2 regions of the Streptomyces sp. NPDC049887 genome follow, and region 1 is predicted to be linked to the other one. Evidence: riboswitches for the same ligand, from Rfam matches in the RefSeq annotation. Region 1 holds a riboswitch; the other holds the start of a gene.
What was found. Region 1 has a riboswitch for glycine ahead of gcvP (aminomethyl-transferring glycine dehydrogenase). Riboswitches for the same ligand answer to the same signal wherever they lie in the genome.

Region 2: linked by a shared signal. The riboswitch ahead of gcvT (glycine cleavage system aminomethyltransferase GcvT) and the one ahead of gcvP (aminomethyl-transferring glycine dehydrogenase) in region 1 are both predicted to bind glycine.

The regions. Positions count from the first base shown of each region.
Region 1 covers NZ_JBFAMM010000026.1:98,700-103,442, forward strand. Annotated here, with positions in the region: gene gcvP (aminomethyl-transferring glycine dehydrogenase) at 1-2,863, opposite strand, end outside; glycine riboswitch at 3,041-3,136, opposite strand; partial or broken gene AB0J10_RS27015 (PRC-barrel domain-containing protein) at 3,251-3,565, shown strand; gene AB0J10_RS27020 (DNA polymerase IV) at 3,544-4,743, opposite strand, start outside.
Region 2 covers NZ_JBFAMM010000027.1:29,616-34,358, reverse strand. Annotated here, with positions in the region: gene AB0J10_RS27200 (enhanced serine sensitivity protein SseB C-terminal domain-containing protein) at 1-244, opposite strand, end outside; gene AB0J10_RS27195 (enhanced serine sensitivity protein SseB) at 359-1,114, opposite strand; gene AB0J10_RS27190 (AAA family ATPase) at 1,397-2,098, opposite strand; glycine riboswitch at 2,231-2,328, shown strand; gene gcvT (glycine cleavage system aminomethyltransferase GcvT) at 2,489-3,604, shown strand; gene gcvH (glycine cleavage system protein GcvH) at 3,660-4,034, shown strand; gene glyA (serine hydroxymethyltransferase) at 4,062-4,743, shown strand, end outside.

The DNA of each region.
Region 1 (4,743 bases):
GCGGGCAGGAGCACACCAGGTTCCGGTCACCGAACGCGCCGTCGATCCGGCGCACCGGCGGCCAGTACTTGTCCGTCGCCTCGACACCGGCCGGGAACACTGCCTCCTCGCGGCTGTACGCGTGCTCCCACTCCCCGCCGAGCACGGCCGCGGTGTGCGGGGCGTTGCGCAGCGGGTTGTCCTCGGCGGGCCACTCGCCGGAGGCGACCTTCTCGATCTCCGCACGAATAGCGATCATCGCGTCGCAGAACCGGTCGATCTCGGTGAGGTCCTCGCTCTCGGTGGGCTCGATCATCAGCGTGCCGGCCACCGGGAACGACATCGTCGGCGCGTGGAAGCCGTAGTCGATGAGGCGCTTGGCGATGTCGTCGACGCTCACGCCGGTCGCCTTGGACAGCGGCCGCAGGTCGACGATGCACTCGTGCGCGACCAGGCCCGCCGGTCCGGTGTACAGCACCGGGTAGTGCGGCTCGAGGCGCTTGGCGATGTAGTTCGCCGCGAGCACCGCGACCTGGGTGGCGCGCTTGAGGCCCTCGCCGCCCATCAGCCGCACGTACGCCCACGAGATGGGCAGGATGCCCGCGGAGCCCCAGGGGGCGGCCGAGATCGGGCCGACGCCGGTCTCCGGCCCGGCCGAGGGCTGGAGCGGGTGGTTCGGCAGGTACGGGGCGAGATGCTCACGGACTGCCACCGGGCCGACACCGGGACCGCCGCCGCCGTGCGGGATGCAGAACGTCTTGTGCAGGTTGAGGTGCGAGACGTCGCCGCCGAACTTGCCGGGCCTGGCGAGGCCGACCAGCGCGTTCAGGTTGGCGCCGTCGACGTACACCTGTCCGCCGGCCTCGTGCACCTGGGCGCAGATGTCGGCGACGTGCTCCTCGAACACGCCGTGCGTCGACGGGTAGGTGATCATGAGGACCGACAGCTCGTCGCGGTACTGCTCGATCTTGGCGCGCAGGTCGTGCACGTCGATCTCGCCGTCGTCGGCGGTCCGGACGACCACGACCTTCATCCCGGCCATCACCGCACTGGCGGCGTTCGTGCCGTGCGCGGAGGACGGGATCAGGCAGACGGTGCGCTGCTCGTCGCCGTTGGCGCGGTGGTACGCACGCACCGCGAGGAGACCGGCCAGCTCGCCCTGGGAGCCGGCATTCGGCTGGATCGAGACCTTGTCGTAGCCGGTGACCTCGGCGAGGCGCTCCTCCAGCTCGTGGATCAGGGTCAGATAGCCCTCGGCCTGCTCGACGGGGGCGAAGGGGTGGATCTGGCCGAACTCCGGCCAGGTGACCGGCTCCATCTCGGTGGTCGCGTTCAGCTTCATCGTGCAGGAGCCGAGCGGGATCATGCCGCGGTCCAGCGCGTAGTCGCGGTCCGCGAGCCGGCGCAGGTAGCGGAGCATCGCGGTCTCGGACCGGTGCGCGTGGAAGACCGGGTGGGTGAGGTAGTCGTCCCTGCGGAGCAGCGCGGCCGGCAGCGTGTCCTCGACGGTCGCGTCCAGCTCGTCGATGTCACCGTCGACGCCGAACGCGGCCCAGACGGCGGAGACCTGGGCGCGCAGCGTGGTCTCGTCGCAGGAGAGCGACACGTGGTCGGCGTCCACGAGGTGCAGATTGACACCACCCTCGCGGGCCGCGGCCACGATGCCGGCGGCCTTGCCCGGAACGCGGGCGGTCAGCGTGTCGAAGAACGCGCCGTGGACGATCTCGACACCGCCCGAGCGCAGCCCCTCGGCGAGGATCGCGGCGTAGCGGTGGGTCCGGCGCGCGATCGTCCGCAGGCCCTCGGGACCGTGGTAGACGGCGTACATCCCGGCCATGACGGCGAGGAGCACCTGCGCGGTGCAGATGTTGCTGGTGGCCTTCTCGCGGCGGATGTGCTGCTCGCGGGTCTGCAGGGCGAGCCGGTACGCCTTGTTGCCGTCGGCGTCGACGGAGACGCCGACGAGTCGGCCGGGCAGGCTGCGGGCGTGCTTCTGCTGCACGGCCATGTAGCCGGCGTGCGGGCCGCCGAAGCCCATGGGGACGCCGAAGCGCTGCGTCGTGCCGACGGCGATGTCCGCGCCGAGCTCACCGGGCGAGGTGAGCAGCGTCAGGGCCAGCAGGTCGGCGGCGACGGTGACGATCGCGCCGAGCTCGTGGGCCTGGTCGATGACCGGCCTGATGTCCCGGACGGCACCGGAGGCACCCGGGTACTGGACCAGCACGCCGAAGACACCGCGCTCGGCGATCTCCGCGGGGATCCCGTCGCCGAGGTCGGCCACGACGACCTCGACACCGGTCGGCTCGGCCCGGGTCTCTATCACGGCGATGGTCTGCGGCAACGCGTCGGCGTCGATGAGGAAGACGCCGTTCTTGACCTTGCCGACACGCCGGGACAGCGCCATGGCCTCCGCGGCGGCGGTGCCCTCGTCGAGCAGCGAGGCGCCGGACGTGGGCAGCCCTGTCAGGTCGGCGACCATGGTCTGGAAGTTGAGCAGCGCCTCCAGACGGCCCTGCGAGATCTCCGGCTGGTACGGCGTGTACGCCGTGTACCAGGCCGGGTTCTCCATCACGTTCCGCAGGACGACCGGCGGGGTGAAGGTCCCGTGGTAGCCGAGGCCGATCATCGGGGCGAGCACCTGGTTGCGGTCGGCGAGCCCCCGGAGCTCGGCGAGCACCTCGGCCTCGGTGCGGGCACCGGGCAGCCCCAGGGCCTCGGCGCTCTTGATGACGTCCGGCACGGCGGCGGCGGTCAGCTCGTCCAGCGAGCCGTAGCCGACCTGCGCCAGCATCTTCGCCTGGGCCTCGGTGTCGGGACCGATGTGGCGCTGCTCGAAGGGGGTGCCTCGCTCCAGCTGGGAGAGCGGAATGCGGTTGGCGGTCATTGCGGAGGCCTCCTGGTCGTAACGACCTGCGAGGGGCACCACGGCGCGGGTGCCCGGACGGCCTCCCCCTCTGTCATCTCAACCTGAGAGCTTCACCGGAACGCCGCGGGGCGCGCCGGCTTTCACCGTCGGTGAGAGCGGATGCCGTCCGACGCCCGCCCTGCTTTCCAGAGTGACCTCGTCCGTGCGGTACAGGGGCCTGAGAGATTCCGGGGAGGATTTGCTCCTTCGGCGGCTCCGGCTTTCACCGGGGCACTCTCCCGCACGGGGTCAGCAGCCGCTGCCAGCGTACCAGCGCGGCCTCACCTGGGACCTTCGAGTGGACGACGCCCCGGATGTGCACTTTCGTAGTGTCCAGCGAACCCGTGCGACCTGTTTGGAGGGACCGTGCAGACCGACATCGATCCGCGCAGCCTGATCGGCCGCAAGGCGTTCGACCGCGACGGCCACAAGATCGGGACCGTGGACGAGGTGTACCTCGACGACGCCACCGGCGTCCCCGAATGGGCGGCCGTACGGACCGGCCTGTTCAGCCGGGACGCGTTCGTACCGCTGGAACCCAGCCGGCTCGAAGGCGACGGCCTCCACATACCTTTCGAGCGCGCCCTGATCAAGGACGCGCCCGACTTCGGTGTCGGCCGTCATCTCTCCCCCGAGCAGGAGCTGCAGCTGTACCACCACTACGGTCTCGACCTGCCCCCACCTCCGGCGAGGCCGACCACCTCTCCGGCCCCCGGCGACGAGGCCGGCGGCCCCGGCACCGGATCCGCCGGGGACCGCGACTTCGGGCGGCTGGCCGGCCAGGACGACTGATCCGGCGGACGCACCAGCGGCAGCGGCTCCGAGGGCTCCAGCCCCGGGTCGTCCACCGCGAACGTCCGCACCCGTCCGGGCGCGGCCGACCACGGCTCCTCGAAGCGGACCGTGACCCTCCCCAACCCGCTGCCCTGGACCCACCCCGGGCCGTACTCGGCGTGGCGCACGTCCTGCCCGGCGGTCCAGCGTCGGTCCGCCGCGGGCCGCACGTCCCCGCCCGGGAGCTGCTCCACTCCCGGCGACGACTCCCGGGGCGGCGCGAACTCCTCGTCCTCGTCGTGTCGCTCCCCCGCGGCGGCCTGTGCGAACAGGTCCTCCTGCGTGTAGTCGGCGAGGCCGCTCACGCCCACACCGAGCAGCCGGACACCGCCCGTGGTGTCCACCGCCTCCAGCAGCCGCGCCGCGGCCTCCCGCACCACCGCGGGATCGTCGGTGGGCCCGCGCAGCGTCTCCGACCGGGTCAGCGTCGAGAAGTCGAACCGGCGTACCTTCAGCACGATCGTCCGTCCCGAGTGCCCGGAGGCCCGCAGCCGGCGCACACAGCGGTCGGCCAGCCGCTCGACCTCCGTCCGGATGCGGACCCGGTCGTGCAGGTCCACGTCGAAGGTGTCCTCGACCGACACGGACTTGGCGTCCCGCTCGGCGACCACCGGCCGGTCGTCGTGGCCCATGGCCATCCGGAAGATCGCTCCCCCGTGCGCCCTCCCCAGCAGCCGTACGAGCTCGTCCTCCCCCGCCTCGGCCAGCTCGGCGACCGTGGTCATGCCGGCCCGCCGGAGATGCTCGCCCGTCGCCGGACCCACGCCCGGCAGGGTCCGTACCGGCATCGGGCCCAGCAGCTCCCGCTCGGTGCCGGGCTCTATGAGCACCAGCCCGTCGGGCTTGGCCTGCTCCGAGGCGATCTTCGCCAACATCTTGGAGCCCGCAAGGCCCACCGACCCCGTCAGCCCGGTGGCCGTCAGGATGTCCCTGCGCAGCCGCTCACCGGCCTCCCGGGCCGAGCGGGAGTCGTCCGCCGTGCCGCCCGCCTCGAGGTCCACGAAGGCCTCGTCCAGGCTCAGCGG
Region 2 (4,743 bases), on a different contig from region 1:
TGGTCCAGCCGGAGGCGGAGAGCTCCTGCGCGGAGGTGACGCACGGTGCGTAACCGAGGCCGTCCACCTCCATGTTCCCGTACTGGGCATCGGGGGATCCGGCCTGGCCGTGCCAGAGGAGCATCCACACCCGGCCGTCCGCGAGCGCCTGCAGCAGCGCCTCGTACGCGTCGTAGCGCCCGGGCGTCACCTGGCGCAGCATGTGCTCGACCTGCCCGGCCGCCGCGGTGCCTGACGCACTCACTCTGGGTCCCGCCCCTCTTCGATCCGCCGTTCCCTCGGGCCGCCCTGGGCACGCGAGTGCGGCGACCACGTCATCAAACCAGCTTAAGCGGCCGTACTGACACCGACTTGACGTCTATGCGTACCGCCGGGTGTAGAAGGGACGGACCCGGGTCAGCATCCAGTCGCCGACGGGGTCCTGGGCGATGTCCAGCAGAACCAGGTTCACCGGCCACCGCACGGCGACCCGGCCGAGTGCCCGGCCGAGTGCGTCCATGGGGGCGATCCGGTCGGGGCCCTCGAAGGCGGAGAGCTGGACGCCGACGAACAGGACCGGCGGGCCGCCCTCGATGCTGGCCAGGATCCGGCGGGCGGTCTGGACGACACGGGTCGACTCGAACTCGCCGGCCGCGGCGGCGAGGAAGTCGACCGGCTCCTCCTGCCAGTCGGGCTCGAAGAGCCGGACCCGGCCGCCGCTCGCCGGGCCTCCGGCATGGGGGCCGCCGAGTGGCGTGCGGCCGGCACGGCACAGCTCGGCGACGGCGGGCGGGGGCAGCGGTACGCCGACGGCGCCGCCGGGGTTCACGGCGATGCCGAGCTGCGGGGGCAGGCCCCGGGCGAACTCGACGGCGGGCGCCACGGTGCCGGACATGTGGTCGCCCGCGCCGATGCGGAACTGCTCCTGGGAGCTGAAGACGGGGACGTACGGGGCGCCGTCGATCCCGATGGTCGGCAGGTCGAGGTCGGGGCTGTCGGGCCCGCCCCCGTTCGGCAGCGGCACCCACACGGCGCTCCGCCCGAGCACCTCCACGATCCGCCCCCCGGCCGAGGGATTCCCGACCGATGCGGCCAGCACCTCTTCGAGCTCATTGGCGGGCCATGTCGTGTCCACTGTGATCCCTGCTTCCCCCGCCGGCCGGACGGGCCGGCCGCGATGTCCTCCGACAGCAGGGTAGCGGGCGGGCCGAGGGCGTGACGCGGGCGCACGCACAGGGCAGCCGACACACCGCCGAACGCCCGCTGCGCCCCGGGCCGGGCCGCGCGGCCCGAGCCGCCGGGCTCCGTCTCCGCGGACCGCTCCCCGGGGCCGGCCGGTCCGGTCCGGGACCCGGCACACCGGCCGGCCCCGCCCACACGCCTCCGCCCCGTGGCCGCTCCGCTCCGTGTCCGCCCCTCAGGGCGCGTCGCCGAAGCCGATCCGGGTGAGCACGGAGGCCGCAGCGCGGTCGAGGAGGGTCGCGGAGGCGCAGCCCGCGGGGAGGTGGCCGCGCTCGGCCGAGCGGAGGAGGCGGGACACCGCTCGGCGGTGGCGGGCGAAGGCGTAGCCGGAGACGCCGCGGCCGCGCTCCCGCTGGCCCGCTCGGGCGGTCTCCGGGGTGACGTCGAGCAGCAGCAGATGGAGGTCGCGCCCCCGTCTGCGGGCCTCGCGGGCCAGCCAGCGCCGGACCCACGACTGCGTGCCGCAGTCGTGCACGACCACGCTCTCGCCGGAGCGCAGCGCCCGCCGCAGCCCCGTGTAGTGCGCGAGCCGGACGAGCGGGCGGTAGACGGCGTAGGGCAGGGCACGGGGCATCCGCCGGTCCCAGCGGTCCCGCGCGTCCTGGGAGTCGATCCCACCGCCGTCGGCGGCCCGCCGGATGAGCGTGGACTTGCCGCTGCCGGGCAGCCCGGAGATCACGACCACGTCGCCGCGGCGGAACACCAGGGCGCGCGGGCCGCACCCCTTGCGTTCCCGCAGGTCACGCACGACGGGCTGGGCCGTGGTGAGGCCGATCGGCAGGCCGCTGCGGGTGGCCCCGGCGGCTCGCGAGGGAACTCCGGGACGGGCGGGGACCCCTGCGGTCGCCGGACAGGCACCGGACTGCTGCAACGTCATCAGCTCACTCTCCCCCTGTCGGGTCTCCGAGACCCTGCCCAAGAAGCTTAAAGAAAAGGTAATGACCGACAAGTGATTTGCCGACGCGGACACCCGTGCAATGATGTCCGCGCAAACTGCATACCGGCCGCTTGAATCCGCGCGGGAGAGTCCTGGCCACTGTGTGGGCCGGGCGCCGAAGGAGCAAGTCCCTCCCTTGAATCTCTCAGGCCCCGTACCGCGCGCGACGAGGCAGATCTGAAAAGCGATCCGCAGTCCCTGCGGTTCCACCCAAGGTGCAAGTCACGCCCTTCGCGTACGTCCGCTACGTGTGGTCGTGACGAACCTCTCAGGTTTCGATGACAGATGGGGAGGATCGTCCTCGCCAGTCATGCCCTGGGAGCCCCATCCATGAGCAACGCCCCCCGTCTCACCGCCCTCGATGCCCTGCATCGCTCGCTGGGCGCGACCATGACCGATTTCGCCGGCTGGGACATGCCGCTGCGATACGCGAGTGAGCGCGACGAGCACAACGCCGTCCGATCGAAGGCCGGTCTCTTCGACCTCTCCCACATGGGCGAGATCACCGTGACCGGGCCGCAGGCCGCCGCCCTGCTGGACTACGCGCTGGTCGGCAACATCGGCGGCGTCGCCACCGGCCGCGCCCGCTACACGATGATCTGCCGGGAGGACGGCGGCATCCTCGACGACCTGATCGTGTACCGCCTCGGCGACACGGAGTACATGGTCGTCGCCAACGCCTCCAACGCACAGATCGTCCTCGACGCCCTCACTGAGCGTGCCGCGGGCTTCGACGCGGCTGTACGCGACGACCGGGACGCATATGCGCTCATCGCCGTACAGGGTCCCGAGTCGCCCGGCATCCTCAAGTCGCTCACCGACGCAGACCTGGACGGGCTGAAGTACTACGCCGGCCTCCCCGGCACCGTCGCCGGCGTCCCGGCGCTGATCGCCCGTACCGGCTACACCGGCGAGGACGGCTTCGAACTGTTCGTCGAGCCGCGGCACGCGGAGACGCTGTGGCGGGCACTGACCGAGGCCGGCGCCCCGGCCGGTCTCGTGCCGTGCGGCCTGTCGTGCCGTGACACGCTGCGCCTGGAGGCGGGCATGCCGCTGTACGGGCACGAGCTGACCACCTCGCTCACCCCCTTCGACGCCGGTCTCGGCCGGGTCGTGAAGTTCGAGAAGGAGGGCGACTTCGTCGGCCGCAAGGCCCTGGAGGCCGCCGCGGAGCGTGCCGCCACGAACCCGCCCCGCAAGCTGGTCGGCCTGGTCGCCCAGGGCCGCCGGGTGCCGCGGGCCGGGATGGCCGTGGTCGCCGGCGGCCAGGTCGTCGGCGAGGTCACGTCCGGGGCGCCGTCACCGACCCTCGGCAAGCCGCTCGCCATCGCCTACGTGGACGCCTCGCTCGCCACGCCCGGCACCGAGGGCGTCGGCGTCGACATCCGCGGTACTCATGAGCCGTACGAGGTCGTGGCGCTCCCCTTCTACAAGCGCCAGAAGTAGTCACTCCGGCATCCCCCATCAGCAGCACTTCCCCGCGTACAGGAGAATTCAGGTCATGAGCAACCCCCAGCAGCTGCGCTACAGCAAGGAGCACGAGTGGCTGTCGGCCGCCGAGGACGGCGTCTCGACGGTCGGCATCACGGAGCACGCGGCGAACGCCCTCGGCGACGTCGTGTACGTCCAGCTCCCGGAGGTCGGTGACACGGTGACCGCGGGCGAGACCTGCGGCGAACTGGAGTCGACCAAGTCGGTCAGCGATCTGTACTCCCCGGTGACGGGTGAGGTCGTCGAGGCCAACCAGGACGTCGTCGACGACCCGTCCCTGGTGAACTCCGCCCCGTTCGAGGGCGGCTGGCTGTTCAAGGTGCGGGTCGCGGAGGAGCCGGAGGACCTGCTCTCCGCCGCCGAGTACACCGATTTCGCCAGCTGACCAGGACTCGACCCTAGGGATCGCGTGATGTCGCTTCTCAACACCCCTCTCCACGAGCTCGACCCGGACGTCGCCGCCGCCGTCGACGCCGAGCTCCACCGTCAGCAGTCCACCCTGGAAATGATCGCGTCGGAGAACTTCGCTCCGGTCGCGGTCATGGAGGCGCAGGGCTCCGTTCTCACCAACAAGTACGCCGAGGGATACCCCGGACGCCGCTACTACGGCGGCTGCGAGCACGTCGATGTCGTCGAGCAGATCGCCATCGACCGCATCAAGGAGCTGTTCGGCGCCGAGCACGCGAACGTACAGCCGCACTCGGGCGCCCAGGCCAACGCGGCGGCGATGTTCGCCCTGCTGAAGCCGGGCGACACGATCATGGGCCTGAACCTCGCGCACGGCGGGCACCTGACCCACGGCATGAAGATCAACTTCTCCGGCAAGCTCTACAACGTGGTCGCCTACCACGTGGACGACGCCACCGGCCAGGTCGACATGGCCGAGGTCGAGCGGCTCGCCAAGGAGTCCAAGCCGAAGTTGATCGTGGCCGGCTGGTCCGCGTACCCGCGCCGGCTGGACTTCGCCGCGTTCCGCCGGATCGCGGACGAGGTCGGCGCGTACCTGATGGTCGACATGGCCCACTTCGCGGGTCTGGTCGCCGCCGGGCTGCACCCGAACCCGGTGCCGCACGCCCATGTCGTGACCACGACCA